DNA from 4 places in the Mucilaginibacter sp. P2_D11 genome. Region 2 is predicted to be linked to each of the others. Evidence: riboswitches for the same ligand, from Rfam matches in the RefSeq annotation. Region 2 holds a riboswitch; each other region holds the start of a gene.

Region 1 (7,981 bases), on a different contig from region 2:
GCCCTATCAAACTGGGCAAATACTATTTGCTATAATTCGCCATGGTTTCTAAACTCAGTTCATCAGAGATAATACACTTCCTGCTTATTTTGTTAATTATACTGATACCTGCCAGGTTACTGGGCGAACTATGCCGCAGGTACAAACTCCCTGCCATCATCGGCGAAATTTTAGCAGGCATCGTAGTAGGCCCTACCGTACTGGGGTTACTATTCCCGGCAGTGTTCGATAATATTTTTCTATCCGCGCCGCATGCTTTTGAAGCCTTTGACGGCATTGCCAATATCGGTATCATCCTGCTGATGTTCATCGCCGGTTTCGAGGTGGACCTAAAACAAATCAGGAAGGATGGCAAACAGGCTGTAAGTATAAGCCTTACGGGCATTATCTTCCCGTTTGCTATAGGCTTTGCCGCGGTTTGGTTCCTGTACGAAAGCCATTTTACCAATGGCGCCAATAACCAGTTGGTTACTTCGCTGTTTTTTGGGACGGCCCTATCCATTACAGCCCTTTCAGTAATCACCAAAATATTGCTCGATTTAGATTTGCTGACTACGCGCATCGGCAACATCGTTTTAACCGCAGCCATGGTTGATGATTTTTTGGGCTGGATATTGTTCTCCGTCATCATTCAGCTGATGCATGTGGGCAAAGGCGAAGCGTCTTTTTGGTCGGTAATTATCGTGGTGCTGTATGCGATTTTTATGCTAACCGGCGGGCGTTGGCTCATACACCGGCTGATGGAATATGCCGGCAAGGGCGAGAAACCCGGTCGGGCGCTCACCATGGGCGTTTGCCTATGCCTTATCAGTGCCTGCGTTACCGAAGCATTAGGCGTACGTGGCATATTTGGTGCGTTCCTGGTGGGTATTGGCATTAACGATTCCAAATACTTTACAGATAAACACAAGCATGTTTTGCATCAGTTTACCATCAACGTGCTGGCTCCCCTGTTTTTTGCTTCGGTGGGCCTAAGGTTGAATTTCATCGCCAACTTTAACCTCGAAATCGTATTGATCATACTGGTTATTGCCTGCGTGGCCAAACTGGTTGGTGCCGGTATTGGCAGCGCCTTGAGCGGCATGACCAAAAACGAATCGATAGCGGTAGCTTTCGGTATGAATGCGAGGGGTTCGCAGGAAATTGTGCTGGGCTTGTTAGGCATGCAGGCCAAAATAATAAGCGGCCCTGTGTTTGAGGGGCTTGTGATTATGACGGTAGTCACCATGGTAATATCAGGCCCTATTATGAAGTATTATTTCCTTAAAGAGCAGAAATTGGTTTCTGCGCCAGCCTGATTGCTTACCCGTCAATAAAAAAGGATACTTATTTAGTGATTTAATCGACTCGAATTATCCGAATAACGGGCTGCTCAAATAACGGTCGCCGCGGTCACAAGCGATAAAAACAATAGTGCCCTCTGTTAATTCTTCTGCAATTTTTAGTGCAGCCGTGCAGGCTCCGCCAGTGCTCATTCCGGCAAATACGCCTTCTTCTTTAGCAAGCCTGCGGGCCATATGGGTGGCGTCCTGCTCCGAAACGTCTAACGTCCGGTCAACACGCTTTGCATCGAATATTTTGGGCAGATAGGCCGGCTCCCAGCGACGGATACCCGGTATAGACGAGCTTTCTGTTGGCTGGCAGCCGATAATTTGCACATTTGGGGCCTTCTCCTTCAGATAACGGGAGCAGCCCATAATGGTACCCGTTGTTCCCATTGCGCTAACAAAATGGGTGATTGCGCCGTTAGTATCATTCCAAATTTCGGGTCCGGTGGTTTTGTAATGGGCCATATAGTTATCGCTGTTGGCAAATTGGTTCAGCAAAAAATTCCCTGCGGCGGCACCTTTCTCTTCCGCATAATCGCGGCATGCTTCTATGTTGTCCAATAACGTAACCTTTGCTCCAAACGCTTCCATGGTCAACGTTCGCTCCCGCGTGGAGTTTGAGGGCATAACTAATTCTATGTCCAGTCCATAAAGGCTCGCGATCATGGCCAGTGCGATCCCTGTATTACCGCTGGTAGCTTCAATCAAACGCGTGTCCTGGTTAATGTCCCCGCGTTCTATCGCGCTGCGTATCATGTTGAGCGAAGCCCTGTCTTTAACACTGCCACCCGGGTTGTTCCCTTCCAGTTTGGCAAATACTTTTACGTTTGGGTTAGGGTTTAATTTTGTAAGCTCTACCAGTGGGGTATTGCCAATAAGGTCTATAATGCCGGCCATATAATCTATATTTCAGACTTAACTTCTATTCGTAATTGATGGGTGTTGAACACGTTAGAATAAGGCTCCACACTTTTGGTTAAAAATACGCTGCCGCCTATAATGCTATCGTGCCCTATAACCGTTTTGCCACCTAATATGGTACTACGGGCGTATATGGTAACATTATCTTCTACCGTGGGATGGCGTTTGGTATCTTTGAGGCCCTTACTAACCTGTGCTGCACCGATGGTTACACCCTGGTAAATAGTTACATTTTTACCGATGATGGCCGTAGCACCGATAACAATGCCTGTACCATGATCGATACAAAACGGAACGCCTATGCGGGCGCTAGGATGAATATCCACCCCTGTCCTGCCATGTGCATGCTCGTTTAGTATTCGTGGGAGGATGGGTATGCTTAATTGCGAAAGCTGATGCGCAATGCGATGAACTGCTATTGCATAAAAGCCGGGATAAGAAACAATTACCTCGTGCACACTGCCTGCCGCCGGGTCTTTCTCGTACATGCGGGCGGCATCGGCCCGTAGGTCCTGGTATATTCGTTCCAATGCGGCGTAAAAATGCTCCACAGCGTAATCAATATCAATGGCATCGATATCCAGGTAGCTCAACAAGATATTTTCCAGTTCTATCTGGTTCTTTTTCAGCTGGCCTTCGTAAATAATTTTCTTGTTGAGCCTGTTGTTAGGGAACAAAAATTCCAACAGGTCGTTGAGCCAATGGATGGCCTGTTCGTTAGATGGCGTGGCCTCCCATTCGGCTTTGTGCGTTTGAAAAAGTAATTCAATAAAGCTGTTGAGCTGTAAATCTTTCATGTTATTTCTTAGATGCTGAGAGAGGTTAATTAATGCGCAGCCACACTGCACAGGTATTTTTTTCGAAAAGGTGCTGCGTTTCAAAATAGGTTAAACGCAATAGTGGCCGCTACCGACCCTGAAAAACTAATTCAACACGTTTGCATAAAATACATTGTGGATATGATTGATAAATAGCACCTGCTTCTCACAAATAAGGCACACAATTATAGTATATTAATACTATAGAATTAGTGTGAAACCTAAAAAAAGATGTTTATGAAGTGTCACAAATAACGTTCATATTAAATTATGTAATGAGTTCAAGGGCGTGGATATGACCTCTTAATATACGTCGAAAACAATGCCGAAACTTGATTCGTAATAAGAATGATGCCCTATCTTCTCCTTCCGGGCCACTTACAACCTGCGGTGGACCTAATTGCTGCTAATATCCTGCTCCCAATTCTGGTCGGCGCATTAAAAAGGAAAGAGTTCCTGATGGGCAGGAACTCTTTACAACCAATTATAAACCTGAATGAAGAGAAAGTTCTTTAAAGAGCTACAAGACACTTAAACAATTTCAAAAAAACATTACACTGCAAATATAAAATATATTCTACTATTTCTATGGGAATTATAGAATTAATTCTACTTTTGTCTCGATAAGTATTTACTGATTTTATTAATTGTTGGTTAAACCAGAGCATCCTTGTCCGCAAGGATGCTTTTTAAACTGCTACCATGAAACTGCGCCTGTATTGTTGTTGCTGAAAAATCAAGCTTAGCCGCCCCGGCTTTTAAATAATATCATCGTTTTATTCTATTTCAGTATTATGGGTATTTACCTCGACAATGCATCCTCTACTCCCATCCATCCGGATGTTTTCAGCACTATGGCGCCTTATATATTAGAACACTTTGGCAATGCAAGCGCAAACAATGCATACGGTCGAAAAGCCAAAGAGGCTATAGAAAATAGCCGGAGTATAATAGCGGCGTTATTGAAAGTGCCTGCGGAAACAATCGTTTTTACATCAAACGGTACCGAAGCAAACAACATGGCACTGGCTACCGCCGTTGCCGGGCAAGGCATAGATCATATCATTACCACGCCTTTTGAGCACGGCGCTATTTTGCAAACCATGGGCGTGCTGCAAAAGAAACATAACGCAAGGATAAGTTATTTGAATACAGACAGGATTGGCCGGCCCGACCTTAACCACCTCGAATACCTGTTGCGTACCAATACGCGCAACCTGGTATCGGTAATACACGCCAATGCCATTACCGGGTTGGTTAACCCGATAGCAGACATTGCCGAACTCGGACACAGCTATGGCGCTACCGTCCATTCAGACACGATACAAACCCTTGGCAACTATGCCCTTTATCCCGAAAGGTTGAAGCTCGATTTTGCATCGGCGTCGGCAAATAAATTCCATGGGCCACTCGGAGCAGGGTTTTTAGTTAACCGCAGCGGCAAGCGCATTAGCAAACTCGTTTACGGCAACAGCCCGGAACAGCAAACAGGTACCGAAAACGTAGCGGCGATTGTTGGGCTTGCAAAAGCTCTGGAAATAGCCTACTGGGATATTGAGGATAAAATCAATTATATCAAGGCCCTAAAAATAAGGATGATCACAAAACTGCAGGCATTGGTTCCGGGTGTGCGGATAAACGGCGGCAAACCCGAAGAGAACCTCGCTACAATCTTAAGTGCCAGCTTCCCTGATTGGGGCGGGCTGCCTTTGAGCAACCACCTGGACGATATCGATATTATCGTTTCGGGCGGTTCCGATTATACGGCACAATCAATCCCGGTATTCAAAGGCTTAGGCATAGCAACGGACATGGAAACCATCAGGTTTTCGTTCAGTTACAAAAACACGTTAACCGAGATTGATGAAGTAGTGGAAAACCTGGCTACTCAACTGAAATCGGTGGCCGCCTAAATTACTATGGTGGAGTGGCCGAGTGGTTAGGCGGGGGTCTGCAAAACCTCAAACGGCGGTTCGATCCCGCCCTCACACCTCAAAAACACAAACGCAGATCAACAAAAAAAAACGATATGACAATTAAATTATATAAAGCCCATGGGGATAGTAGAATTAATTCTATATTTGCATCGTAATCGTTCTTAATAATTATCAAGAAAGACTGAGGGAAAGGCCCGATGATGTCTTAGCAACCTGTACGCCATAGGTATAAAGGTGCTAATTCCTGTCTGCAGCAATGCAGAAAAGATAATGTCCGCAAAATTATTTGCAATACCTGTAAAAGGTGTTCATTACGTCATCCTCCCTCTTTCCGTCTTCTTGCTGTTATTCGGGGCACAACACATCAACACATGAAAAATAAATACTTATTATTAACAGGCATCCTGCTGTTATCTGCACTTTTTGCAGAGGCGCAATCTGTAACGCCGGCAGCCCCTGCGGCAGATGCCGACCGCGGCTACATCGTTAAAACCAGCGATCTTGCCCCTACAGATTTTGAACTGCGACTTACCGACGGCACAAAAACTTCACTAGCTCAGCTTAAGGGCAAAATCGTTATCCTGCAGTTTACAGCAAGCTGGTGCAGCGTATGCCGGGAAGAAATGCCTCATTTGGAAAAAGAAGTGTGGCAGGCCTATAAAGACAAAGGCGTTATCCTGATAGGGGTTGACCGCGACGAACCCCTGGAAAAGGTAAGCGCCTTTCAAAAAGTAATGAACATCAGCTACCCGCTGGCATTGGATCCGGGTGCTGATATCTTCGGGCGGTTTGCCAACAAAAAAAGCGGTGTAACCCGCAACGTGGTGATAGACCGCGACGGCCGGATAGCCTACCTAACCCGCTTATACGATCCACAGGAATTTGCCGGCATGCTGAAAGCCATTGACGGCCTTGTAAATAAACCCATTGTTGCCCTTAATTAATCCCTAAATAGAATTAACATAATCGATATCATATGAACACCTCTACTATCAGCCCTTACCGAAGTCTCTGGTTTGCCAATCACACCTTACATTTTAACAGCCTGATGGCTAGCTACCTCTCTTCTATGTGTTGTTATTGCTAATCCTTCAGCAAGGTTCCGGGCATAAGCCACCGCTTTAAAGCCCCCGGAGAAAATCAGCTTTCCATTCTTTACAAAGTCAACAAGCCCGCTGGTATTACACCTTTTGTGTAAACCATAGCGCGAGCTGCATGCATTCGTATTGATATTTTTTTTGACCCATTCATTAACAAATCATGTTTAAAAATTACAAATCGTTACTGGCAATCGTATTGCTATTCTTCACCCTGCAGCAGGCAAACGCCCAGTCTGTAAAAATAAGCGGCGTGGTAACCGCCAAATCCGATGGGCAGCCCCTACCCGGCGTAACCATCGGCGTAAAAGGTGCAACAACCGGCACCCAAACCGATGTACAGGGTAAATTTACCATCTCTGCAAACGCCAATGATGTATTGCGGATCTCTTATATCGGCTTCAATACGATCGAAGTTCCTGTAAACAACAGCGGTGAACCACTGAAGATAGTGTTGGAAGAAGCACCCAATTCATTGAACGAGGTGGTTGTTACGGCCCTAAACATCTCGAAAGATAAAAAATCACTGGGCTATGCGGTGCAGGGACTTAAGTCGAGGGACATTGCTGAGGCTAAAGAGAGCAACCTCATCAATGCCTTATCGGGCAAAATAGCGGGTGTAAACGTTACCGGCAGCCAGGGGGATATGGGCTCATCCCGTATCGTTATCCGTGGCGAAACATCGGTATCGGGCAATAATCAACCACTGTTTGTAGTAGATGGCGTTATTGTAGATAACTCCCAGTTCCAGGGCACGAATGGTTCAAGGGATTTTGCCAATGCTATTTCCGATTTGAATTCAGAAGATATCGAATCTATCAGCGTGCTGAAAGGGCCAAACGCAGCGGCCCTTTACGGTTACCGTGCTGCGGCGGGCGTTATCCTCATCAAAACCAAAACCGGCAAAGGTGCCAAGGGAGCAGGTATTACCCTCAATTCAAACACCTCTTTTGCTACCCTCAAGGTATTCCCCGATTATCAGAACGACTTCGGGCAAGGCTCAAACGGCAAATTCAGCTACGTTAACGGCGCTGGTGCAGGCGTAAACGACGGTGTAGACGAAAGCTGGGGCCCGGCATTGAACGGCCAGTTAATTCCGCAATTCTTCTCAAACGGGCAGCCTGCACCTTTCGTAGCACATCCAAACAACGTGCGCGATTTCTTTAGAACAGGCGTTACGCTCAACAACGGTGTTGCTTTAGCAGGCAGCAGCGATAAATTCGATTACCGTTTATCTTACAACAACCTGCACCAAACCGGCGTGGTGCCCAATTCTTCGCAGGGCAGGAATTCGTTCTTGCTGAACACTACCTTCCGCCCCAATTCAAAACTAACCATTACTACCATCGCCAATTATATTAAAGATGATGCCGATAACCTGCCTGGCGCATACGGCAGGCGTGCTACCAGCACCATGCTGCAATTTACATGGTTTGGCCGCCAGGTAGACGTAAGCCAACTTAAGAATTACCGCGATGCCAACGGCAACACCTTCAACTGGAACAATAGCTACTATAGCAACCCATACTTTATAGCGTATGAGAACACTGTTGGGCAACACAAAAACCGCATTATTGGTAGTATAGAACTAAACTACAAGATAATCGAGGGCTTATCAGCCAACTTCCGTACCGGTACGGATTATTATAACGACAGGCGCAAAATTAAGATTGCTTACGGTACCAATGGCACGCCGTTCGGCTCTTATGAAGAGGATGCCTACACAGTTAATGAAACCAATACCGAAGGCCGCTTACAATACACCAAAAAATTAAACAAAGATTTCACCTTCGATGGCTTTGTGGGAGGCAACATCAGCACTATTTTAAATGAGCAGAACGACCAGATAGCGCCTAAGCTGGCAGTAGCAGGTTTGTACA
Region 2 (7,981 bases):
GGGGCTGTATGATATTTGTCTGAACTGAACCGGGATTAAACGGATTTAAAGGATTTTTCCGATTTTAAAAAATAGAATCAAAATCCTATAAATCGTATGAATCTGCTTAACGGCAAAGCCTTCTTGAGCACCGTTAAAAATAAACATCCGCGAAAAATCCCGGTTCAGACGCTTTTATGCCACGATATTCACTATCCTGCCTTTTACCACGATGACCTTTTTAGGCTCTTTGCCATCCAGGTATTTTAACACATCCGCATGCGCGCGTATGGTGGCCTCAATCTCCTCGTTGCCGAGGCTTAACGATAGCGGGATATTGGTTTTCATTTTACCGTTAATGGATATAGGGTAGCTAAACTCATCCTCTACCAAATAGGCCGGGTTGAATTTAGGGTATGCGGCGTAAGATATGGTACCTGCCGGGTTACCCAGCAAAACCCAAAGCTCCTCGCAAATATGCGGCGCATAGGGTTCCAGCGTGATCACTAAATCTTGCAGGATGGCGCGTTTGTTACATTTCAGGTCGGTTAATTCATTCACCGCAATCATAAAGCTGGATACGGAGGTATTGAACGAGAAACGCTCTACATCCTGCTCTACCTTCTGGATAATCTTATGCAAGGATTTTAGCTCTGCTTTGCTTGGCTCGGCATTGCTTACGTTAAAATTCCAATCCGCATCGTGGAAAAGCCTCCAGAATTTACGCAGGAATTTAAACACACCTTCAATGCCGTTGGTATTCCATGGCTTGCTTTGCTCCAGTGGGCCAAGGAACATTTCGTACATGCGCAAGGTATCTGCGCCGTAACGCTCAATCAAATCGTCAGGGTTAACAACGTTGTACTTGGATTTCGACATTTTTTCGACTTCCCAACCACAAATATATATGGCTCGATTCTCATCGTGAGGGTAAGAAATTGACTTATCTTCCAATATAATTATCGCTTCATTATATTCTTTACGCCACTCTCGAAATTTGTTAATATCTAAAACGTCCTTAGTAACAATATTTACGTCGACGGGAAGTCCATAACTCGAAAATGATGAAAGCCTACCTTTCAGTGTTATTTTTATGTTTAAAGCGTTCAGCGCTATTTCTACGGTTTCGTTTAAATTTTTATCCTTATCCTTACCCGATGTTAAATCTCTAAATTTATCAAAAAGGTTTTTTGATAAATAATACATCTCAACGGTATCATCTCTATAATCAAGTACTAAGCGATACACAAAGTTACTCCGGCCCTGTATCATCCCCTGGTTAATCAGCTTTTTAAACGGCTCTTCCTCGGGCGTCTTGCCGATATCCTTTAAAAACTTGTTCCAGAAACGGCTGTACAGCAAGTGGCCGGTAGCGTGTTCACTCCCGCCAATGTAAAGGTCGACTGCTTTCCAGTATTCAATGGCTTCTGCAGATGCAAACTCCTCATTGTTTTGGGCATCCATATAGCGGTACCAATACCAACTGCTGCCCGCCCAGCCGGGCATGGTGCTTAGTTCGTATTCACCTTCAGGGTGTTTCCAGTCGGTGGCACGTGCTAATGGCGGCTCGCCTGTTTCCGTAGGTAAGTATTTATCAATCTCGGGCAATATCAATGGCAACTCGCTTTCATCAATTAAGTAGGGCAAGCCATCCTTAAAGTAAACCGGAACGGGTTCGCCCCAGTAGCGTTGGCGGCCAAAAATGGCATCCCGCATCCTGAAGTTTACCTTTGCTTTGCCCAATTTTAGTCCTTCCAATGTCTTAATAATAGCGTAAGTCGCATCTTTGTAATCTAAGCCATTAACAAAATCAGAATTTACATATTTGCCTTCCTTGGTAGGATCAGCTTCAAGTTCGATGTTTTGTGTGTCGAGAATTTGCACTATCGGCAAATCAAAATGCTTCGCGAACAAATAATCGCGCTGGTCGCCGCTTGGTACGGCCATTACAGCGCCTGTGCCGTAACCGGCAAGCACGTAATCAGCAATCCATAGCTGTATCTTCTCACCGTTCAGTGGGTTCAATACATAGCTGCCCGTAAATGCGCCCGATACGGTTTTTGTATCGGCCATACGATCAAGCTCGCTTTTCTTTTTGGTTTTGGCAATGTATTCCTCTATATCTTTTTTCTGCCCGGGCGTGGTTAAAGCAGCAACCAATTCATGCTCGGGTGCTATTGCCATAAAGGTTACGCCGAAAATGGTATCAACCCTCGTGGTAAATACTTCGATGTAATTAGTATCAAGCTCTGCGAGGTGGGCAGATTTATCCAAGGGGAACTTCACACTCGCCCCAACGCTTTTGCCTATCCAGTTGCGCTGCATTTCTTTCAAGGGTTCCGGCCAGTCAATGGTGTCCAAACCATCCAACAAGCGCTGGGCGTATGCGGTGATGCGCATGCTCCACTGCATCATTTTCTTTTGCTCAACAGGGTAGCCGCCGCGCTCGCTAAAGCCGTCTTTTACCTCGTCGTTTGCCAACACAGTGCCCAAAGCGGCACACCAGTTTACGGTACTTTCTCGCAGGTAGGTGAGGCGGTATTTCAACAGTTCTGCTTGTTGCTCCTGTTCGGTGAATGCTTTCCACTCCTCGGCGGTAAAGCTCAATATCTCTTCATCGCAAACGGCGTTGATGCCCGCGCTGCCTTTGCTTTCAAAATGCGCAATTAGGTCGTCAATCGATGCCGCTTTATCCGCATCTTTATTATACCAGCTGTTGAACAGCTGCATAAATATCCACTGCGTCCATTTATAATAACCAGCTTCGCTGGTGCGCACTTCGCGACTCCAGTCGAACGAGAAACCTATCTGGTCCAGCTGGCGGCGGTAGGTGGCAATATTATCTTCGGTGGTCACCGCAGGGTGCTGTCCGGTTTGTATGGCGTATTGCTCGGCCGGCAGGCCAAAGCTGTCGTACCCCATAGGATGCAACACGTTAAAGCCCTTAAGGCGTTTGTAACGCGCAAAAATATCAGAAGCTATATAGCCCAGCGGATGGCCCACATGCAGCCCGGCCCCACTTGGGTAAGGGAACATATCCAGCACGTAGTACTTGGGTTTGTCGGTTTTATTTTCGGCTTTAAAGGTGTGGTTATCGGCCCAAAACTGTTGCCACTTTTTCTCTATATCCTTAAATTGATAGTCCATTTTATTAATTGCGCATGTGCGGGCACGAAAATAATAAAAATGAGCGGCTAAATGTGCAGATGTGCAGATTTCAGATGTGCAAATGAGCGGCTAAATATGCAGATGTGCAGATTTCAGATGTGCAAATGGGTAAGAAAGGCATGTAGATGTGCAAATTCTGATGCTCCCTTGATTGACAAAATCAGTAATGCTGTGGTGATGTTTCATCTGCACATTTGAAATCTGAAATCTGCACATCTTTCGGTTCAGACAAACACTACCTTTACCTTATGCAAAACAACCTGCAACAACTATACGGCAATATCGATATCTACCTGTTCGACCAGCTACTGAAAGGGCGCTTCGACGGCTGCCATAAGGTGCTGGATGTGGGCTGTGGCGGCGGGCGCAACATTGTTTACTTTTTGCAGAACGGCTTTGAGGTTTACGGTATCGACCCAAACCCGGATGCATTGACCGGGGCAAAGGCCTTATCAGCAATGCTTGCCCCGGCTAATTCCGCAGGGAATTTTACTTGCTGCCCGGCGGAGGATTTGCCTTTCGCCGATGCCTCCTTTGATTTGGTTATCTGCAGCGCGGTTTTGCACTTTGCGCAGGATAGCAACCATTTCGATGCCATGCTGCGCTCCATGTGGCGTGTGCTAAGGCCCGGCGGCTTCTTGTTTGCGCGACTGGCATCGGATATAGGCATAGAAAACTTGGTTATACCGCAGGGCAATAGCCGCTACTTGCTGCCCGATGGCAGCGAGCGTTTCCTGGTAAACGAACAAATATTATTGGAATACACCCAGGTACTCGGCGGGAAGCTATTCGAGCCGATAAAAACCACCAACGTACAAAACCTGCGATGCATGACCACCTGGTGCGTAAGGAAAAATGATGCAGGTGATGCACATATCCTATAGCGCTCGATACATAATATAGGTGTCTACCAAACCTAATTGCTGATGCCGAAAACCGTTTGGCGTTGTTCCGATGATGGAAAACCCCTGTTTTTGCCAAAGCTTTACCGCCGTTGCATTGGTTGATACCACGAAGTTGAACTGGATACCCACGTACCCCGCTTCCGTGGCCGTGTCTACAGAATGCCGGCAAAGCATGCCGCCTACGCCTTTTTCCCTTGCGCCGGGATGCACCATATAACCGCAATTGCCCGTATGGTTGCCCAGGCCAGGCTGGTTAGGCTTAAGGTAGTAAGTCCCCACAACCCGGCCATCCTCGATCGCTGCAAAAGTTTGCATATTGGGTGCAAGCCAGTATTCCATCATGCCGTCGCGTGTGGTTTCGGGGTCGAATGCGTAGGTATCGCCGGATTGTATTACTGTCGAGAATATTTCCCAGATGCCATCGTAATCTGCCGGGATGGCTTTCCTTATTTCTATTGCCATGGTTTGGTGTGTTACCGATGCTTCAAATTTGGGGTATTGCCGGCTTTAAATCAAGTTTGGCGAGGCAAACCATAAAAAAGCGACAGGCTCCCCAGCCCGTCGCTTTCTGAAAACTAAATTATCCACTTTTTATTTGACGCCGCGGGTAGATTCGAACTACCGTTGAAGGTTTTGCAGACCTATGCCTATCCTCTCGGCCACGCGACTTTATGCTTTTCCTGTTATTTATTCGGCTGTGGTGTTAAGCGTAAGTAGGGTTTCACCTCTACAAAGCCCTTGGGGAACTTGGCGGGGATATCCTCTGTTTTGATGGATGGCAGCACCACTACCTGCTCGCCATCTTTCCAATCGGCCGGGGTGGCTACGCTGTGGTAAGCAGTAAGCTGCAGCGAATCGATCACGCGCAGTATCTCCTGGAAGTTGCGGCCGGTTGATGCGGGGTAGCTGATGATCAGTTTTATCTTTTTATCGGGGCCGATGATGAACAACGAGCGCACGGTAGCCGTAAGCGATGCGTTGGGGTGTATCATGTCATAAGCGAGGGATATCTCGCGGCTTTCGTCGCCAATAATTGGGAAGGTCACTTCCACGCCCTGGGTTTCGTTGATATCGTTTATCCACCCCTTGTGCGATTCGGTGTTATCCGTGCTCAGCGCAATAACTTTTACGTTACGTTTCTCAAACTCATCTTTAAGAGATGCTGTTTTGCCTAGTTCGGTGGTGCAAACAGGGGTGTAATCTGCAGGGTGGGAGAATAATACGCCCCAGCTATCGCCCAGGTATTCGTAAAAATCAATGTCGCCAAGGGATGTTTGTGCTTTAAAGTTTGGGGCCTCATCGCCAATTCGTAAGCTCATAGTTGTAAGTTTTAATTTTAATATTTTTTATAGCAATATTACGCTATCGGTTAATCAATAGTAAAAACTTATCCAATAAAATTTGAGGAAGAAAGGGGAGCCGCCGGCAGATAACGGCATCATTACGAACGCCGTTTGTCTTTTAAATCAGCTTATCTGTCTCCGCATTGGCGGAGCAGGAATTAGCACCTTACACCAGGCGCGAAGCCGGTACAGGTTGCTAAGACATCATAGGGCCTTTCCCTCTGTCTTTCTGGATAAGTATTTTTAAAGAACGATTATATCACAAAAGTAGCTATAAAAACTACAATTCCTATAGATTTTGTTATTTATCTCGGGTGAATCTGTAACTAACTGAAAATCAAAACATAAAATGACTTATATTGTATCAAGCCCACACGTTATGAAAACTGCGCTACCACTTCATCAACATTATAAACCGGGTTGGCACCGCGCTGGGTAGTTCGGCTATGATATGCGTTTAATTTTCATCGAACGTATAGTTAGCGATTCGCCAATTTCTAAACCACCCGTATCACTTAGCTCAACGCCGGTCATAGCTTCTGACTCTGGGAATATAGCAAGGTCATCAACGAACTCTCTCATGGTAACTTGCTTTTCACCATTAATGTCAAATCGCCGGGCAAATAAATCTTCTACAAATTTTTGGACCCTGTTACGCCTTCGTTTCATTTGTAAATGGCACCTGAGCTATTATCTTACGAAAACTGTGCTACCACCTCATCAACATTATAAACCGGGTTAGCGCCGCGCTGGGTGGTTACATAGGCACCTACCGCGCAGGATTTTTCAAGCAGGGCTTGCATGGGGGTGCCGTTAAGCAAGCCCGTAATAAACGTTGCCAGGAACGAATCGCCCGCCCCAACGGTATCCACCACGCAAACTTTGCAGCCGGGGTGCTCGTAATATTGGTAATCGTTCCAAATGATGGCACCATGCTCGCCGCGGGTTACGCAAATGATTTTAGTGTGGAACTTGCTTTGGAACTCCTCTATCTTTTGTTTCAGGTCGCCGCTGCTGCCGTGTATAAGCAACTCGGCTTCTTCTTCGTTCATTTTGATTACGTCGGCACGGGCAGCCAGCGTTTCGATGGTGTTCATGGTAAAATGCGGCGGGCGCAGGTTCACATCGAATATTTTAAGCGCGTCGCTCTCATCAAGCACGTTGAGCAGGGTTTCGAAAGAAGCTTGCTCGCGGCAGGCCAGGCTGCCAAAAACGATGGCGCCTACTTTTTTAGATGTAGCTTCTAAAGGTTCGGTAAAGCCTATATTATCCCAGGATACAGGTTGCGGGATAATGTACGTGGCGGTGTTATTTTCATCCAGCTGTACAGTTACTTCACAGGTAGGCAGCTTTTCGTCGCGCTGTATCAAATCGCTGAAAAGGCCATTCTCCTGAAGGAAGCCCGTTAGCTCATTGCCCGAGGCATCGGTGCCTACGCTGCTGGCAAACCATACATTGTTGCCTTGCTGCACCAGGTGGCGTGCTACGTTCATAGGAGCACCGCCCGCTTTTTTAACATCGCCAAAGGCATCCCATAAAACTTCGCCGTAGCACAAGATTTGTTTGTTCATAAATTGATTGAGGGCTGAAAGATGAAAGCATAAAGCTAAAATATTTTTTGACACGATTTAGCGATTGAAGGATTTGACGGGATTTTTTTAATTGCCTGAACCATGATTTGCTTGATTACCGGATTATGGGACTATTCCGATTGCGAAATTTTATCGGGGTATCCCTTAAACAAGCAAATCATGGTTCAGAAAAAGGACAGCTGGATTGATTTTAATCCTGTCAATCCTTAAATCCTTTAATCGTGTTATCTTTTAATCATGGTTCGGAAGCGTTATATTAGTTGAATGAAAAAGCAAATTCTCTTCTCTTTTCTCCTGCTTCTGTGTTCCTGCTTCGCTATAGCGCAAAATAAAGATAAGCAAGCCATCGCCAAACTAATGGCCGACCAGCAAACCGCCTGGAGCAAAGGCGACCTGGAGGGCTTTATGCAAGGCTACTGGAAGTCTGATTCATTAATGTTCATTGGCAAGCGTGGCCCGGCTTACGGCTGGCAGGTTACGCTGGATAACTATAAAAAGGGCTACCCCGATAAAGCTGCAATGGGCGAGCTTACCTTTAGGCTGGATAAGATAGAGCTGCTGGGTAAGAACGATGCCTTTGTAATGGGTGCCTGGAGCCTCAAACGAGAGAAAGACGCACCCGGTGGGTATTTTACGTTATGGTTCAGGAAGATTGATGGTCAGTGGAAGATTGTGTGTGACCATACGAGTTGATAAAGATGGCGATCATTCAATAATACCGACAGTATGCTGCACCTGATTTTCGATAGCTGGATAGCTAGCCTCTTTAGGCTTATAGGTGTTTGCGTGCTTTTTACATTGGGATACTTCAAGCAAATAATCCGCCCGGGGGCTAAAGCTTATTCTTTCAGGAGTATTTACTATATGGAGTATGACAAGGAGGATGAATTCAAAAAAGGCATGGAGCGGGCAGGACAGCAAATGGCAGGGTTGATGTTCGTTCTGTTGCTATTGGCAATTTATGCGCTAATTTGATTGAGGGAAAAGCAGGTTT
Region 3 (7,981 bases), on a different contig from region 2:
ATGGGCGTTTTTTATGTTAATTACTTTACTTAACGAATTAGAAAAATGACCGTCAAAATCCATAATTTTGACCAAACCAAACGATATTCTGTATGGCCAAATACCAACTGTTACTGCCGAAGATGGGGGAGAGCGTTGCGGAAGCAACGGTAATCAAATGGACCAAAAGCCCGGGAGATTACATCGAAATTGACGAGGCCGTAATGGAAATAGCCACTGACAAAGTAGATTCTGAAGTTCCCTCGCCGGTCTCCGGCAAATTAATAGAACAACTTTACAAAGAAAACGACGTAGTACAGGTAGGTTCTGTAATAGCAGTTATAGAAACAGAGCCTGACGCGATAGAAGCACCAGCCACCGAGCCTGCACCCGTTGTAGAAAATATACCGCCGCCCGTAGCCTACGCTCCGCCGGTAGAACCTGTTCAACAAACGCCTGCTGCGCCACCTGCGCCGTCACCGGTTATTCCGCCTGTGCAGGATATCCCGGGCATAAGCCAGTTGCCGCAACGGCCATCGGTATTGAGCAGCGTAAAGTTCGACAACCGTTTTTATTCGCCACTGGTGAAGAGTATTGCCATGCAGGAAGCCATTGGCAACGATGAGCTGGATCATATACCCGGTACCGGCGTAGATGGCCGTTTAACCAAAGACGACCTGCTGGATTACATCAAAAACAGGCCGAAGTACGAAGCCCCGGTGCATGCTGTACACCCAGAACCCGTGTTGTCTGAGGAACCGGTGGTTACTTACACCGCAGCGATACCTGCACCCTATACGCCGCCACCTGCACCGGTTGAAGAACCCGTACAGGCACCTGACGAAGAACCCGAAGCTGCTCCGGAGCCACAACCTCAACCGGTTGCGGAAGCACCAAAAGCTGCACCTGCCCAGGAAGCGCCTAAAACTGCACCAAAACCGGCTGCATCAATATCCGGCGGTGACGAGATTATAGAAATGGATCGTATGCGCAGGCTTATTGCCGACCATATGGTTTACAGCAAGCACACCTCGCCGCATGTAACTTCATTTGTGGAGGCAGACGTTACCGAACTGGTAAACTGGCGCGAACAGGTGAAGGGCCCGTTCGAGAAACGCGAGGGGCAGAAGTTGACCTTTACGCCGATATTCATAGAGGCGGTTATCAAGGCCATCATTGCGCTGCCAATGATCAATGTATCGGTAGTGGGTACGCAAATCATCAAAAAGAAGAATATCAATATCAGCATGGCTACCGCTCTGCCGAATGGTAACCTCATCGTTCCGGTTATCAAACGCGCCGACGAATTAAGCCTGCTGGGCATTGCCAAATCTGTAAACGACCTTGCGCATCGTGCCCGCATAGGCAAGTTACTGCCCGATGACGTAAAGGATGGAACATTTACCATCACCAACGTAGGTTCGTTCGGCAACGTGATGGGTACGCCTATTATCAACCAGCCGCAGGTAGCCATATTAGCGGTTGGCGCAATAAAAAAGAAACCGGCCGTGGTAGAAACTCCGCAGGGCGATGCCATTGCCATAAGGCACATGATGTTCCTCTCGTTATCTTACGACCATAGAGTGGTAGATGGCGCACTGGGCGGAACATTCGTACGTAAGGTGGCCGACTACCTTGAAAATTGGGATATAAGCCGTACCATATAGTTAATTAAATGTGAATTCTACAAAAAACAAAAGGCCCGTAAGGGCCTTCTGTTTTTTGTGCCGGAGAATCTACTAAAAACTCCGGCGGCATCAAGATTTTGCCGGGGCTAAACTGACCCCTGTTAGCTGATCGGCAAAGGCTACGAATGCCTTGTTGTCTGATATACGTTGCTGGTTGTCGATTAGTTTTTGGAGATTTATTTTTCCGATCACGAATTTATAACTGCCCGAATAATAACGCTCCTGGATATGCTCGAAGCCTAAAGCTTCTACCAAAGCTTCATCCTCGTAACGCAGGTAAATATTCAATTCTACGTTATTGGTGAACTGCAGGTTTTTAATTTCTTTGGCCTTTTTGTACTCATAGCCGTAATCATAGCGCAACGCCGCAATATCTGATAATACTGCCGAGCCGGTAGGGTGGCCACCTGCGCCCTTGCCAAAGAAAAATTGCTGGTCGGCAAAGGCTGCCTGTACCGTTACGCCGTTATACTCGTACTCCACATTGTATAAAAACTCGGTTTCGTTTACGAATTTAGGCAACACGAACAGGGCCACATTGCGGGCATCCAGTTCTTTGGCCACGGGCACCAGTTTTATTTTCAGGTTCTTTTCGCGGGCATATTGAATATCGTTTGCGCTGAGGTTCTGTATACCGATGTTGAACACGGTTTCCGGCTCAACAATTACACCGTAAGCATGTGCGGCGGCAATAACCAGTTTGTATTTAGCGTCGTAACCGCCTACATCCATGGTAGGGTCGGTTTCGGCGAAGCCCAGGTCTTGTGCCTGCTTCAGTGCCGTATCATAATCCAGGTTTTCTAAAAAGCCCTTAGATAGGATATAGTTAGATGATCCGTTGAATATGCCGCTGATGGAATGCAGTAGTTCGTTATCGTAATACTCCTCCAGGTTGCGTATGATGGGGATACTGCCGCAAACTGCGCCCTCGTAAAGCAAAGATGTGCCGTGTTTTTCCTGCAGGGCAATCAGTTCGTGCAGGTAGGTGGCAATCATTTTTTTGCTAGCCGATACCACGTTTTTGCCCGAAGCCAAAGCGCGCGAAACGATTTCGAAAGCGGCTTCAGTATCGTTTATCAGCTCTACTACGGTATTTATCTCAGGGTTGTTCAATATCTCGTCCCTATCCGTAGTAAACAATTCCTGCGGCAGGCTGCGTAGCTTGCCGGGATTCTTGATGGCTATTTTCTTTATTTCGAGGTTGAGGTTCTTAGTGCGGATGATATCGTATAGTCCCTGGCCTACCACTCCGAAACCGAAGAGGCCAATATTTAGTTTCTTACTCATTAAGCGATTTTTTGCAGTTCTATTATTTTCCCTTTAACATCCGTCTTAAAAAAGGATGTGATTATTTTGGTTAAGTCTTGTGTTTCTATTAAAAACCCGTCGTGCCCGTAAAAGGAATCCAGTTCGGCAAAGGCCGATTTGGGGATATGCCTGAACAGGTATTGCTGCTCCTCGATAGGGAACAACACATCAGTTTTGATGCCGATAACCAGCGTGCGGGCTTTGATAAGGCTCAACGCTTTTTCTACCCCGCCACGCCCGCGGCCCACATTGTGTGAATCCATCACTTTGGTTAGGTACCAGTAGCTGTAGGCATTGAACCGGTTTACCAGTTTTTGGCCCTGATAAGCCTGGTAGCTCGATGCCCTAAAGTTATCGGTATGGGCGCTATCCTCTTCCTGTTGGGTAATATCGTAGGTTTTATACCCGCGGTAGGATAACAGCGCTATGCTGCGCGCAGCCAGCAATCCTTTGCTTCCGCCATCAGGCGAATTAGCGTAGAAGGTACGGTCGGCCCTGATGGCCAGTCGTTGCGATTCGTTGAAGGCGATGCCCCATGGCGAGTGGCGGGCATTGGTTGCGATGAGGATAAGATTTTTGATGCGCGCCGGCTCGGTAATGCTCCATTCCAAAGCCTGCTGGCCGCCTAAAGATCCGCCTAGTAACAACTCGATATGTTCTATTTCGAGGTGATCGGCCAATAGCTTATGCGCCTTCACCATATCGCGGATGGTAAATTCGGGGAAAGCCAGGTAATAAGGCTGACCGGTATTAGGGTTGATGCTTAACGGGTTCGAAGTTCCGTAAGGCGAGCCGATGATATTGGCGCAGATAACGAAATGCTCATCGGGGTTAAAGTAATCATGCTCGCCGAAGAGGCCTTTCCACCAATCAAAAACATCAGAATTTGCGGTAAGTGCGTGGCATACCCAAACTACGTTATCGCGGTTTTTATTGAGGGTGCCATAGGTATTGTAGCCTATTTGCAGGTCCTTTATTTTACTGCCGCTTTCCAGCTCGAATACACCGGTGTAGGTAAAACTTTCTAAACTCATCTCTATACTTTTTGTTGCTTTGGGAGCAGTTGTTATACAACCGCTCCCCGGCAACACCACTTAAAAAAAACTAAAAAAGAAAAAACTTAAGCCAGTTCCAGCTCTGCTACTTTAGCAAATGCTTGTTCAAAATCGGCTTTAATATCATCAATATGTTCAATGCCAACGGCAACGCGCAGCAGGGCAGGGGTAACGCCTGCAGAAAGCTGCTCGGCATCGCTCAACTGCTGGTGCGTAGTTGCTGATGGCTGTATGATCAGGGTTTTGGCATCGCCCACATTAGCTAAATGGCTTACCAGTTTAAGGTTGTCTATAACTGCAGAAGCCAGTTCCTTATCGCCTTTCAGTTCGAAGGAAAGCACCGCGCCGAAGCCATTTTTCAGATACTTTTTGGCCAGGGTATGCTGCGGCGACGATTCCAAGCCCGGATAGTTCACTTTGGCTACCTGTGGCTGGCTTTCCAGCCATTTGGCAAGTTCCAGCGCGTTATCTACATGGCGTTGCACGCGTAACGAAAGCGTTTCCAATCCCTGTATGTTCAACCAGGAATTGAATGGTGATTGCGATGGACCGAAATCGCGCAGCCCTTCCACACGGGCGCGGATAATGAACTGGATATTGCCGAATGGCCCGTTTACACCGAATACATCGGCAAAAACCAAACCATGGTAACCCTCGGACGGCTCTGTAAATTGCGGGTATTTGCCATTACCCCAGTTGTAATTACCACCATCTATAATAGCGCCGCCAATGCTGGTGCCATGGCCGTTTATCCATTTGGTAGTAGATTCTACCACTACGTGTGCACCGTGTTGCAATGGGCGGAAAAGGTAGCCGCCTGCAGCGAAGGTGTTATCTACGATAAGTGGCAAATCGTGTTTGTTGGCCAATGCCGCCAATTTTTCAAAATCGGGGATGTTAAAACCTGGATTTCCAATGGTTTCCACGTAGATTGCTTTGGTTTTATCGTCGATAAGCGGCTCTATGCTTTCGGCGGTGTCATCGGCAGCAAAACGCGCGTCTATCCCCAAACGCTTAAAGGCAACTTTAAACTGATTGTAAGTGCCGCCATACAAGTATGGCGAGGTAACGAAGTTATCGCCAACCTGCAGTATATTATTCAACGCCAGGAATTGCGCCGCCTGGCCGGAACCTGTTGCCAAAGCCGCTACGCCGCCCTCTAAAGCCGCGATGCGTTTTTCGAACACATCGGTAGTAGGGTTCATGAGGCGGGTATATATATTGCCGAATTCCTTCAGCGCAAACAGGTTGGCACCATGTTCGGCACTATTGAAAACGTATGAGGTAGTTTGGTACAAAGGAACGGCGCGCGCGCCTGTGGTAGGGTCGGCCTCCTGGCCTGCATGCAGTTGTAAGGTTTCGAATTTCAAGTTTGACATAATCTGTAGATTTAAAGGGTTTTGTATGAAAAATATTTAATTACGATAGGATAAGCATATCCTTTAGGGTATCACGCGTGCTTCCAGAAAATAAAAAGGGGGAACGTGTTACGGGATTAGCAGCAGCAACACATGCAAATACAGCCAATAATTTGGTTGTATGCAGAAGATAACCCCAATTGGGATTGCTGGTTGTTTTGCTGAGCTACGTAAATTGTACTTTTCATGATTAAAAATTTATATCCCCCGGTATTCTTTTTCCGGGACAGGAATTGGCACCTTCTCCAATTTGGAGGGTTGCCAGCGGGTTTTCGAGCCTGATCTCTCGCCGCTTCTTTATAAACCAAAATCCTTTTGAGGGGAATTGATTAAGGTATCTCTACCGATTAACGTGGGCAAATATAGGGCAATGCCGTTTTAATATCCAAATAATATTTTAATTTTATTGTGAGTGGTAGGATAGCACCTTGTAATAAGCGTTTTTTTTACCCAAAAGCGCGAAGACGACATATTAATCAACATCCGTAATGTTATTGTGTATGGCTTTGTCCCATCGGGACAACTGGTTGGTAGAAATATGGTCTTATACAGCTATAGGTTACACCCGGTCGTGTTTGTTTACACTTTAATTTAGTCCTGAATGGTGTTACGCTTTAGCGGATATTGTTACGGATGCGGCTCAAATGCCGGGGCGCAAAGCCCGGCATAGAGGTCAACTGCTGTAAAAGTATCTTACTGCAAAAGGTGGGCTAACGGGTAAGCAATTTTTTGTAACGTTGCTCGGCAGTTAGTATGGTAACAACGCTATATCGTTGTCACCGGCAACGGCATATCGTTGTTTGGTTTTGTACATCACGGCCATTGGCAAGACCAGCCGTCAGGGAAGCTGTTTCTATCGACCATTTAAGCGCAATTTTTGATTTGCCGGTATATTTGTAGCTGTGGCAGGGTTTGTGGGTAGGCTGTTGCGCGGCTGCGGTGTTATAAGTCGTTTATCCCTCATCAGTATCAACCTAAGGAGAATGCTCACAAAACCTGTCATAGCCATATTATCGTACCTCTTGCTAACGGTATGCGCATATGCCCAGCCGGCCATCCCCAGGGATATCTACAAACTGCAAAAGCAATTGGCTCAAAGCAAAGCCGATACGGCCCGCGTGCGTGTACTGATTAGTATTAGCCGTTATTTTGCCAACAGGGTAAACAGCAAACCCGTACAGGCAGATAGCGCGTTGGTTGCCGCCACCAGGGCCAACCAGCTTTCGGGCAAATTATCGTACCCGCGCGGTCTCGGGCTAAGTTACCAGGCAATGGCTATAGCATGGAGCAAAAAGAAGGATTTTGCCAAATGCGATGCACTCATCAAAAAGGCCATCCCTATATTTCTGGCTAGTAACCTGTACGAGGATGCGGCTGAAGCCTACCTGAATATGGAGGAAATTTACCTGGCAACCGGTAAAGAGGATTTTAAGGTTAGGATTGGCTATTATGAGCAGGCGCTACCGCTTTTTCTTAAAGCAGGGGCGCACCTTAGGGCAGCGGCTACGCTTAACAACCTGGGCGATTTTTACCTGCAGATAGAAGATTACCAGCGCTCGATAGATTACCTTACCCAGGCACTTACCCAATACAAGCTTGGCGGTTATACTGCGGTGCAAAACACGTATAACCTTATCGGCAATAATTACATGTACCTCGATAAACAGCAGGAAGCGCTTAAATACCAATTGCTGGCTGTTAAAACGGCCGAAGCTGTTGCCGATACCAGCATGGATATTTGCGCCATTTACAACCATGCCGGAATGGTATATTATGCCAGCGGGCAGTTTGAGCCATCCAGAAATTACTTCGCCAAAGCATTGCAGGTTGCCGAGAAGTATCACGACCCGGTGGCTATTGATCTGGCATACAACCTGGCCAATAATTATAACGCACTTGATAAGCCTTCAAACGCTATCCCTCTGCTGCAAAAAGCGGAGAAAGAATACAAGGAAGTAAGGCCCAATCAACGCGTTTTGCTTGATGTGGTTTACCTGAGCGCATATGCCAGGCTTAAGCAATATGCAAACGGAGCGTTTTACTACAAAAGGTTGCTAAAGAATTACGCTGCGGCAGATATTAAGGTGCCGGCGCAATCAAAGGCGCTAAAAGCCATATTGCAATACCTTATGGCGATAGATAAATACGACGAGGCCGCGGCGTTGCTTCCGGCCTATAAATTAGTAGTAGAAAAGGCGCCGCTCAGGGTGCGTGTAAGTCAGGGTATCTATATCTTCAGTTACCGTATCGATTCTGCGCGGCACAACTACCTTTCGGCGCTGCAAAATTTCCAAAGCTACGCCACGTTGAGGGATTCGTTATTGAAATCAACCATCAATAAACAGATGCAGGAGTTGCAGGTACGTTACGAGACCGAAAAGAAAGAAAGGGAACTGGTGGTGCTGAAAAGAGATGCCCTGGCGCAAAACAATCGGGTAAAGGATGCAGATAACCTGCGCAATCTAACTCTTTTTGCGGCGGCTGCGTTGCTGGTTTTAACAGGGGTATTATACTACAGCTACCGCATTAAGCA
Region 4 (7,981 bases), on a different contig from region 2:
TGCAAACGGGCAAGGTCGGTAGTGGATGATTCGATACCGTCTATCAATATCAAAGGGTCCACCTTACCTGCGCCGAACGTACCCACCCCACGGATGAAGAACTGGGCATTATCTGCACCCGGTTCGCCGCTTCGCTGGTAAGATATCATGCCCGGCACAACACCTGCAAGCATGGTTGTTAAGTTACTGGTAGAGCCTTTAAGCTGCTTGGTGCTCACACTGGTGATTGAGCTCACCAGGCTTGCCTTTTTCTGTGTGCCGTACGCAACAATAGCCACCTCGTTCAAGTTATTCTCGCTCTCTGCCAAAACAATATCAACAATGTATGTACCGTTGCTTAAAACGGTATAATCTTTAAGGCTTACGCTTTGGGTTTGATAACCAACAGATGTAATGGTTAATTTACTGTTGGGTGGTACATCTAATTTATACCGGCCGTTAACATCTGTTGTTTTGCCGTTAGTAGTACCATCTACTTTTACGGTTGCGCCAGGTAGGGGGCCTACCTTATCTTTTATTACTCCCTCAACGTGTACATTCTGCGCTATTGCGGCCGAACTTAACATTGTTAGTGCCATTATTGGCAGTAGTTTGAAAGTATAAAGCAATTGTTTGTATAGTTTTTCCATATAATTATTTTAGGTTTTGTTCTGCGATGCCACGCATTTTTTTTACTGGCCATTTGGTTTTACTTTTCCTTTTGCTATCCCATAATCGATTTTTTAGAGGCTTTTTATTATTGTACATTTAACACTTAAAATTTTTTAGCCGTCAAAAAGCTTCAGCATGATTTTTAAACATGCGAAGGCAGCAAACCAATTAGTTAAAATCTAAATGGTTGAGACTGCAGGCCCAGGATATCTTCCGACAACCAAAAGCCGTTTTATCTAAAAAGTATTTTGTTAATATGGCTGCCCAAAACATATACGCGGGCAACGCTCGATTTATAATTGAACAATTTTAATCAACTGCCGCGGGTAAAATCACTACTATTCTATTAGATTCTAATACGATTTTTTTGAAAAATGCGGCAAACCCGATTTAGGTACTTAACTGGTTGCTTTTGTGGGTTTCAATAATCAAATACAAAAGGGCCTAACGGGCCTTGAATTTGCTGATTGAGGCTTAGCGCTCCGGCCGATACACGAACAAGAGGTTATTATTGTATAAAAAACAATTAATGCTCAATTGGATGAAGTTTTTAAATAGCTGCTAAATGAGGTTGTGGTAAAGCCCTGTTAATTTGCATTTAGGGCACGGAGAGGCTCGGGCGCAAGGCAACAATTAGCCCGGTAGGCACGCGGCGTTGATCGCTAACAGGGGCCTCAGTACTTCGCCGGACAGCCTGAATTAAATAGCCGGGTTATACTAAAGGAGTAAATCAATTCAAGGATGCAATCGCACGGGCATAAAATGCGTGGCTGTCATCCTTAAAAGCGGCATTAGCTGTATCGCTTGTATACAACATATGGCCAGCTTTATAATATTTTGCGGTGAGGTTTTTACGGATTTGCTTCCCTAGGCCTAAATGGTTCAATACATAATCGGTAGCGGCAATGGGTGTAGCCAAATCATAATACCCGCCTACCACCTGTACTTTTAAGCCAGGGTTTTGGGTCATTATCTTTTTTAACGTAGCGGATGCATTGATGTAGCAATTGTTTGCCCCTTGCCCATAGTTCCAACCGCTGGTTGCAGTAGTGGCCAGGTAGGGCAATTGGTTATCATATTTAAGTTCTCCGCGTACATAGTATTGAAAGCCCTGCGTAAACGGCGTAAGTATAGCGGCAATGCTGGGGTCGCCATGCTGCAGGGTGTCTTTTACGCGGCCATCAAAGGTGCCTATCGTTTGGGTATCGCTACCTAACAGCTCAGCAGTAAATTGGCCATCTGTTACCCTTCCGTTCGCTTCCGTCAAATAATCCCTGCTTAGGCCGGTAAAATAATGCAGCGAATCTATCACCTTGTTTACTAAAGCTTGTGGCGCGGCATCGCCCAAATGAAGAAAACGAGTATAAGTACCCTGCCCGAAGGCTGCTGCACGGCTCATCAATTGCTCGTCGGTAAGGCTATCCAGGCGGGCATCTAACTTATGATGGTAGCGGGCTGTAACCGCATATGTTGGCAGGTAGTAAGCATAAGGCGTTTCGTTACCCTCGTTAAAACTAATCAACTGGTAATTAAGCGCCGGCGAAATAAGCGTTATGCCGGAAAGCTTTACCCCGCCGTTGGCCTGCAGGTTTTCGGCCAGGCCCACAGCGCGTAGTCCGCCGTAACTTTCTCCGGCCAAAAAAACCGCATCGTTTTCCCTGCCGTTATCTGCCAGGTAGGCGCGTATGAATTCGGCGATGGAACCGATATCTTCTTTATAGCCATAAAACTTGCGGGCATCGGTACCGTGGGCAGCACGGCTGTAGCCGGTACCAACAGGATCTATAAATACCAGGTCGGTAAAACCAAGCCAGGTATTGCTGTTGTCTTCAACCCTGCCATTGCCGCCGACGCGCACCGGCCCAAACGAACCCATATGCAACCATAGTGCAGATGAACCGGGCCCGCCGTTAAACACAAAGGTAACGGGGCGCTTTGCAGCACTAATGTTATTATCAAGGCTGTAGGCCACGTAAAAAACATTAGCCGCAGCCCGGCCTTTCGACTGCCCTATACCCAGATAACCTGCTTTTGCCCTATAAGCCAACGTTTTGCCATTTAAGGCTATGGTATGCGAAGTTACCGCAGTGCTAAAGGCCGCAGGCCCCGCTGCAACATCTTCAGACGGGCGATGGGCAAATTCAGACCACGAAGTAGAAAGTAAAGCAATAGTGCCGGCCAGCAAAATAGTGGCAATAAAACGCAGATTGATTGTAACAGTAAAAGAAGAAGGTAACATGGGAGGCAAATAATAATTTTAATAAACAGCGGTTGTTTTTGCTTGGGGGTTAGCAACAACAGCTGCACATACCCATCTGAGGCATGGGCATTCGCATTAAAAATTGATTATTTAAACCTTGGGTTATCATTATAAAACACAGTACCGCTATATGCGGGTGCTGCAAATGTAATGGTAAATTTCGTTTCCTCAAATTTTTTCTATAATTTCTATGGGATTAATAGAATTTATTTACATTTGCATCGAAACGTTCTTTTAAACTTATCCAGAAAGACCGAGGGAATGGCCCTATGACGTCTTGGCAACCTATTATTTAAGGTGCTAATTCCAACTCCTGCCAAAACAGGAGAAAGATAAGAGTGCAAGTTTTCAACTTGTTAAGCGGTAAATCTCACCTCGCTTTCTGGCCTGTTTAAATCAAAATTTAATTAAATTACCATGAAAGTTTACCTCGACAACGCCGCTACCACCCCACTTGATAAAGAAGTGTTTGAAGCCATGACGCCGTATCTGCTCAATCATTTCGGCAACCCGTCGTCGCATCATCAGCACGGTCGCGAAGCAAAGCAAGCTATTGAAAGCTGCCGCAGTACCATTGCCGGTTTGCTCAATGCCTCGCCCAGCGAAATCATTTTCACATCGGGCGGCACGGAAGCCGATAATACTGCCATACTAACGGCGGTGCGCAACGCCGGCGTAAAGCATGTAATTACCACAAGGTTCGAGCATCATGCTGTGTTAAGTTTGCTGGAGCACCTCGAAAAAACCGGCGAAATATCCTTAAGCTTCATCGCTCATGACGAAAAAGGGAACCTGGATCTTAGTCATTTAGCATATTTACTAAGCACCAACCCGCACAGCCTGGTATCGGTAATGCACGCCAACAACGAAATTGGCAACCTTAACGATATTGAACAGATAGGCAACATCTGCGAAAAGTACGATGCGCTTTTCCACACCGATACGGTACAAACCATGGGCCATTATCGGCACGATGTAAGCAAGCTTAAGGTTCATTTCCTGGCTGCCTCTGCCCACAAATTCCACGGGCCAAAAGGTATAGGCTTTTTATATTGCCGGCAGAGCCTAAGGCCGGCCAAATTGCTGCACGGCGGCGGGCAGGAAAGAGCGTTGCGTGCAGGCACAGAAAACATCCCCGGTATAATCGGCCTTACCAAAGCATTGCAACTGGCCTATGCCGATATAGACGGGCACGGGCAATACATACAGCAATTAAAAGACCATCTGATTGCCGGGCTTACCCAAACGCTGCCGGGCGTACGCTTCAACGGAAATTCGGCCATTGCGGATAAAAGCTTATACACCGTGCTCAGCATCAATGTACCATCGTTAAACCCCGACCTGCTGCGATGTTTGGACGAGTATGGCATATCTGTATCGGGCGGGAGCGCCTGCAGCAGTGGCTCATCGTCGCACGTGCTTAGTGCGCTTGGCGTTGACGCAGGTAGAGATACCATCCGATTCTCTTTTAGCAAATTCAACACCCCGGAAGAGATAAATTATGCCGCCGGTAAACTTGCGGCTATTTATCAGTTGATTGCGGCATAATTGCGCAAAGGCAGCCGGTCCCGTTTCCTGTCAGTTTTTTATTGATAAGAATAGGGGCATGGCAAAAACATATAAGGGTTCTTCTTAATACGCAGCAAAAACAAGGTGGAGTGGCCGAGTGGTTAGGCGGGAGCCTGCAAAACTCCTTACGATGGTTCGAACCCATCCTCACACCTCCCATAATTAAAAAATGAAATTAAGCTATTTATATATCTTGTTGGCCGCCCTTTTTATATGCTCTGCGGCCACTGCGCGTGGTTGCGTGCCCGATACGCCTGCAAGGGTACTGGTGGTGATTGCGCACCCCGATGATGAGAGCGAAATGGCCGTTACCCTATACAAAATAGCTAAAGAACACCACGGCCTGGTAGATATTGCGGTTATCACCAATGGCGAGGCGGGTTATAAATACTCCACCCTTGCCGAGGCTTATTATAACATAAGCCTTACCAATGAACAGGTAGGCCGCCGAAAGCTGCCCGCCATCCGAAAACAGGAACTTAAAAACGCAGGGCGCATTATTGGCGTCCATCGTTACTATTTCCTAAACCAGCCCGATGCACATTTTACCCTGAACGAACGGGAACCAATAGACACCAGTTGGAACGTGCCCTACGTGAAAAAGGCCTTGCTTACTGTCCTCAACAAAAATCGTTACGATATTGTGCTTACCCTTTTGCCCGTGGCCCAAACGCACGGTGCGCATAAAGCTGCTACCCTACTGGCATTGGAAGTTGTTAACAGCCTCCCCGCCGACAACAGGCCGGTAGTATTGGCGGTAGCTACCCGCGATAAAGGTAATGCAATGCCCGGTTTCGGTAACGATTACAAGTACCCTCTGTGCCATACAACTGCCGACACCCCCAGCTTTTTTATCGACCGCACGCAATGTTTCAGCTACATGAACCGGGTGAACTATAAGGTAATTGCTAACTGGGAAATTGCCGAACATAAATCTCAGGGCTACACCCAAATGACGATGAACGTTGGCGACCTGGAGGAGTTTTGGAGTTTTACCCTAAATACCCCAGCCGGCCTTGATTGGTGCAGGGGCTTGTTCGATATCTTAAAAACTCCGCCACCGGCGTTGGCTAAAACTACCTATTGACATTTGCGGGCATCTCCAAACGCAGCCTGGAAAATGAGTTATTTCATCAGTTCCCGCTGGATGTTGAACAGGAATTCGAAGAGGTTCATCTCGGTAGGTATCTGTAATTTTTTGCGCAGGCGATAGCGGCTTACCTCCACTCCACGTACAGATATCGCCATCAGTTGGGCTATCTCCTTGCTCGACAAGTTCATGATGAGGTAGGCGCAAAGCTTCAGTTCCTGTTGATTGATGGTGCTGTAGCGATCCTTAAGCAAGGATAAGAAGCCCGCATGCACCCTATCGAAGTGAATGGAGAATTGCTCCCATTGTTCGTTCAGCTTATCTTCTTCGGTAAGCATGCGCTGTATCTTTTTGATTTCGGCCACCTCCACGGTGTCTTTTCCTTGTTTTTGCAGGCGCAACAACTCTTCGCGCACCTTGGTCAGGAATTCCTTTTGCTGCACCAGGTTCAAGGCGGATGATGCCAGTTCTGAGTTTTTGAATTCCACCTCGGCTTGCAGTTTCTCGTTCTTCAGGTTGGCCAGTTCTTTTTCAGATCGTTCCAGTTCCAGCTGATGCTGGTAGGCCAGTTGCTGTTGCTCTTCCTGGTTCTTTTGCTGCTGCAACAGCAATTCCTTTTGTTGTTTTATAATGTGACGCTGTTCCTGCTTTTGATATGCCAGATAAAGCCCGCCCGCAATGGCAATAATATATAAGCCATAGGCCCAAATGGTTTGATACCACGGTGGATTGATATTGAATGCGTACACAGTAACGGCCGATTCGTTATTATGGTGGTTGCGGGCCTTCACCTTAAAAAAATAGTTGCCCGCAGGCAGGTTGGTGTAATCCTTTTCCGACCGTTTAGACCAATCCGACCATTGCTTATCGAAACCTTCCAAAAAATAGCTGTATTCTACATTAGATTGCTCCTCAAAAACCGGCGACGAATATTCAAAATGTAACGAGTTGAACGCATAGCCCAAGTCCAGCGCCTCATTTGCCGATGGCTTATCATCACCTCCTATATTGCTGCTATATCCGCCAAACAACAAACTATCCGTACCCGAACCCGAGCGCACGCTGCGGATGTAAACCTTTAGCGGCCGGATGTTCTGTTTATACTTCGCATAGTTGATATGGTAAAACCCATTCTCGCTGCCCACGAATATATTTTCGGCGTTGATGGGGTAAACGTTCTCAAATCCGCTTAGGATACGGTTGTTTAGTTCCGGGAAATTGATAATGGTTGGCGCTGCCGAATAGTCTACCACGCCAAGGCTTTTTCCTTCAACAAACCAAATGTTGCCCAGGTTATCTTCCTTTAAATACCTTATCCCCCGCGTGCCAAAAATTGCCTTAAAAAGCTGCGAAGGCACAAATTTGTCCGCCCGGGCATCATAGGCATAAATACCTTTTTCGGTAGCCACAACAACATGCCCTTTTACTTTAAACACAAAATTATTGAGTGCAGATGGCAGCCCCTGCTCCTTGCGGTAGTTCTTAACTTTTTTTGTTTCGGGGTTAAGGCAATAAACACCGCGGTATGGGTGCGATGTCCAAATCATATTGTCTTCGTCAACTTCCAAAAACCTGGCCGATTCGTAATATGCACCCAGGTTACCCTTATCCGTAAGCTTTGCACCATCATCCCCAAACAGGCGCACGCCGTAATAATTACCTGCCGCTATTAGTGGCTGCTTAAGGCTGTTTGCAAACGGCTGGAACATCCAAAACCCGGTGGCATTATAAATAGGTACAATTTTGCCATCCTCCACTTCAAACAGCCCGTCGTCGCGGCCGGCTAAAAGGTGGCTGCCTACAGCGGCAATATTCCAGGTTTGTCCTTCGGCGGCAATCTTGAAGTTGTTTTTAACATAGCTCAGGTCGCCCATGTCGGTTACGGGTACCTGGTAAATACCGTTTGATAAGGCAAAATAAAGCCGGTTATGGTAAAATGCCGTAGCATAGCCTCCTCCATCCTTAAATATAGAGGGGCTGATGTGTTTGACGGCATTATTATAAGCAATAAAATCGATGCCGTTATCCAGTCCCAGCCAAACATTATGGTTGGCATCTGCGAACATGCAGCGCACGAACATATTCTGCAGCCCTTCTTTTTTGGCGATGTTCTCTATCACCTGCCCCTGGCGGTCAACCTGGTAAACACCGTTTAAATAAGTGCTTATAAGATAAGTGCCATCGTCTAAGGCAAGTGCTGCCGAAAAATGCTGATGATTATCTATTCCATCACCTGTAAGTGTGAAACTTCGCAAAGTGTTACCGCTCAAAATAAAAACTCCGTCTTTCGCTGTGGTAACCAGGCTAAACGAGGTGCTGTATTTGGATATGGAAGTGATGTAAAATCCGTTTGGCAAATCTTTTTTGGCGATAAAGGGCTGCCAGTTGCCATCGACATATTGCAGCAGTCC

What was found. A riboswitch is a leader RNA that binds a small molecule or an ion and turns the genes downstream of it on or off. The one in region 2 is predicted to bind S-adenosylmethionine.
Region 1: linked by a shared signal. The riboswitch ahead of AC1DXC_RS22315 (TlpA disulfide reductase family protein) and the one ahead of AC1DXC_RS19035 (peroxiredoxin) in region 2 are both predicted to bind S-adenosylmethionine.
Region 3: linked by a shared signal. The riboswitch ahead of AC1DXC_RS09240 (O-acetylhomoserine aminocarboxypropyltransferase/cysteine synthase family protein) and the one ahead of AC1DXC_RS19035 (peroxiredoxin) in region 2 are both predicted to bind S-adenosylmethionine.
Region 4: linked by a shared signal. The riboswitch ahead of AC1DXC_RS05735 (cysteine desulfurase family protein) and the one ahead of AC1DXC_RS19035 (peroxiredoxin) in region 2 are both predicted to bind S-adenosylmethionine.

Annotation. Positions count from the first base shown of each region.
Region 1 covers NZ_JBFUEA010000016.1:47,821-55,801, forward strand. The annotation lists gene AC1DXC_RS22290 (cation:proton antiporter) at 42-1,298, shown strand; gene cysM (cysteine synthase CysM) at 1,353-2,225, opposite strand; gene AC1DXC_RS22300 (serine O-acetyltransferase) at 2,231-3,046, opposite strand; gene AC1DXC_RS22305 (cysteine desulfurase family protein) at 3,862-4,980, shown strand; tRNA gene AC1DXC_RS22310 (tRNA-Cys) at 4,989-5,060, shown strand; SAM riboswitch class I at 5,170-5,278, shown strand; gene AC1DXC_RS22315 (TlpA disulfide reductase family protein) at 5,376-5,948, shown strand; gene AC1DXC_RS22320 (SusC/RagA family TonB-linked outer membrane protein) at 6,265-7,981, shown strand, end outside.
Region 2 covers NZ_JBFUEA010000012.1:66,835-74,815, forward strand. The annotation lists gene AC1DXC_RS19015 (leucine--tRNA ligase) at 175-3,126, opposite strand; gene AC1DXC_RS19020 (class I SAM-dependent methyltransferase) at 3,396-4,031, shown strand; gene AC1DXC_RS19025 (N-acetyltransferase family protein) at 4,026-4,514, opposite strand; tRNA gene AC1DXC_RS19030 (tRNA-Cys) at 4,651-4,721, opposite strand; gene AC1DXC_RS19035 (peroxiredoxin) at 4,736-5,371, opposite strand; SAM riboswitch class I at 5,521-5,635, opposite strand; gene AC1DXC_RS19040 (hypothetical protein) at 5,840-6,064, opposite strand; gene AC1DXC_RS19045 (carbohydrate kinase family protein) at 6,091-6,966, opposite strand; gene AC1DXC_RS19050 (YybH family protein) at 7,252-7,680, shown strand; gene AC1DXC_RS19055 (hypothetical protein) at 7,714-7,962, shown strand.
Region 3 covers NZ_JBFUEA010000005.1:145,584-153,564, forward strand. The annotation lists gene AC1DXC_RS09220 (competence/damage-inducible protein A) at 1-49, shown strand, start outside; gene AC1DXC_RS09225 (dihydrolipoamide acetyltransferase family protein) at 93-1,646, shown strand; gene AC1DXC_RS09230 (homoserine dehydrogenase) at 1,737-2,954, opposite strand; gene AC1DXC_RS09235 (homoserine O-acetyltransferase family protein) at 2,954-4,009, opposite strand; gene AC1DXC_RS09240 (O-acetylhomoserine aminocarboxypropyltransferase/cysteine synthase family protein) at 4,096-5,409, opposite strand; SAM riboswitch class I at 5,644-5,754, opposite strand; gene AC1DXC_RS09245 (tetratricopeptide repeat-containing sensor histidine kinase) at 6,432-7,981, shown strand, end outside.
Region 4 covers NZ_JBFUEA010000003.1:204,660-212,640, reverse strand. The annotation lists gene AC1DXC_RS05745 (SusC/RagA family TonB-linked outer membrane protein) at 1-629, opposite strand, end outside; gene AC1DXC_RS05740 (S10 family peptidase) at 1,382-2,890, opposite strand; SAM riboswitch class I at 3,149-3,250, shown strand; gene AC1DXC_RS05735 (cysteine desulfurase family protein) at 3,329-4,459, shown strand; tRNA gene AC1DXC_RS05730 (tRNA-Cys) at 4,564-4,635, shown strand; gene AC1DXC_RS05725 (PIG-L family deacetylase) at 4,650-5,567, shown strand; gene AC1DXC_RS05720 (triple tyrosine motif-containing protein) at 5,606-7,981, opposite strand, start outside.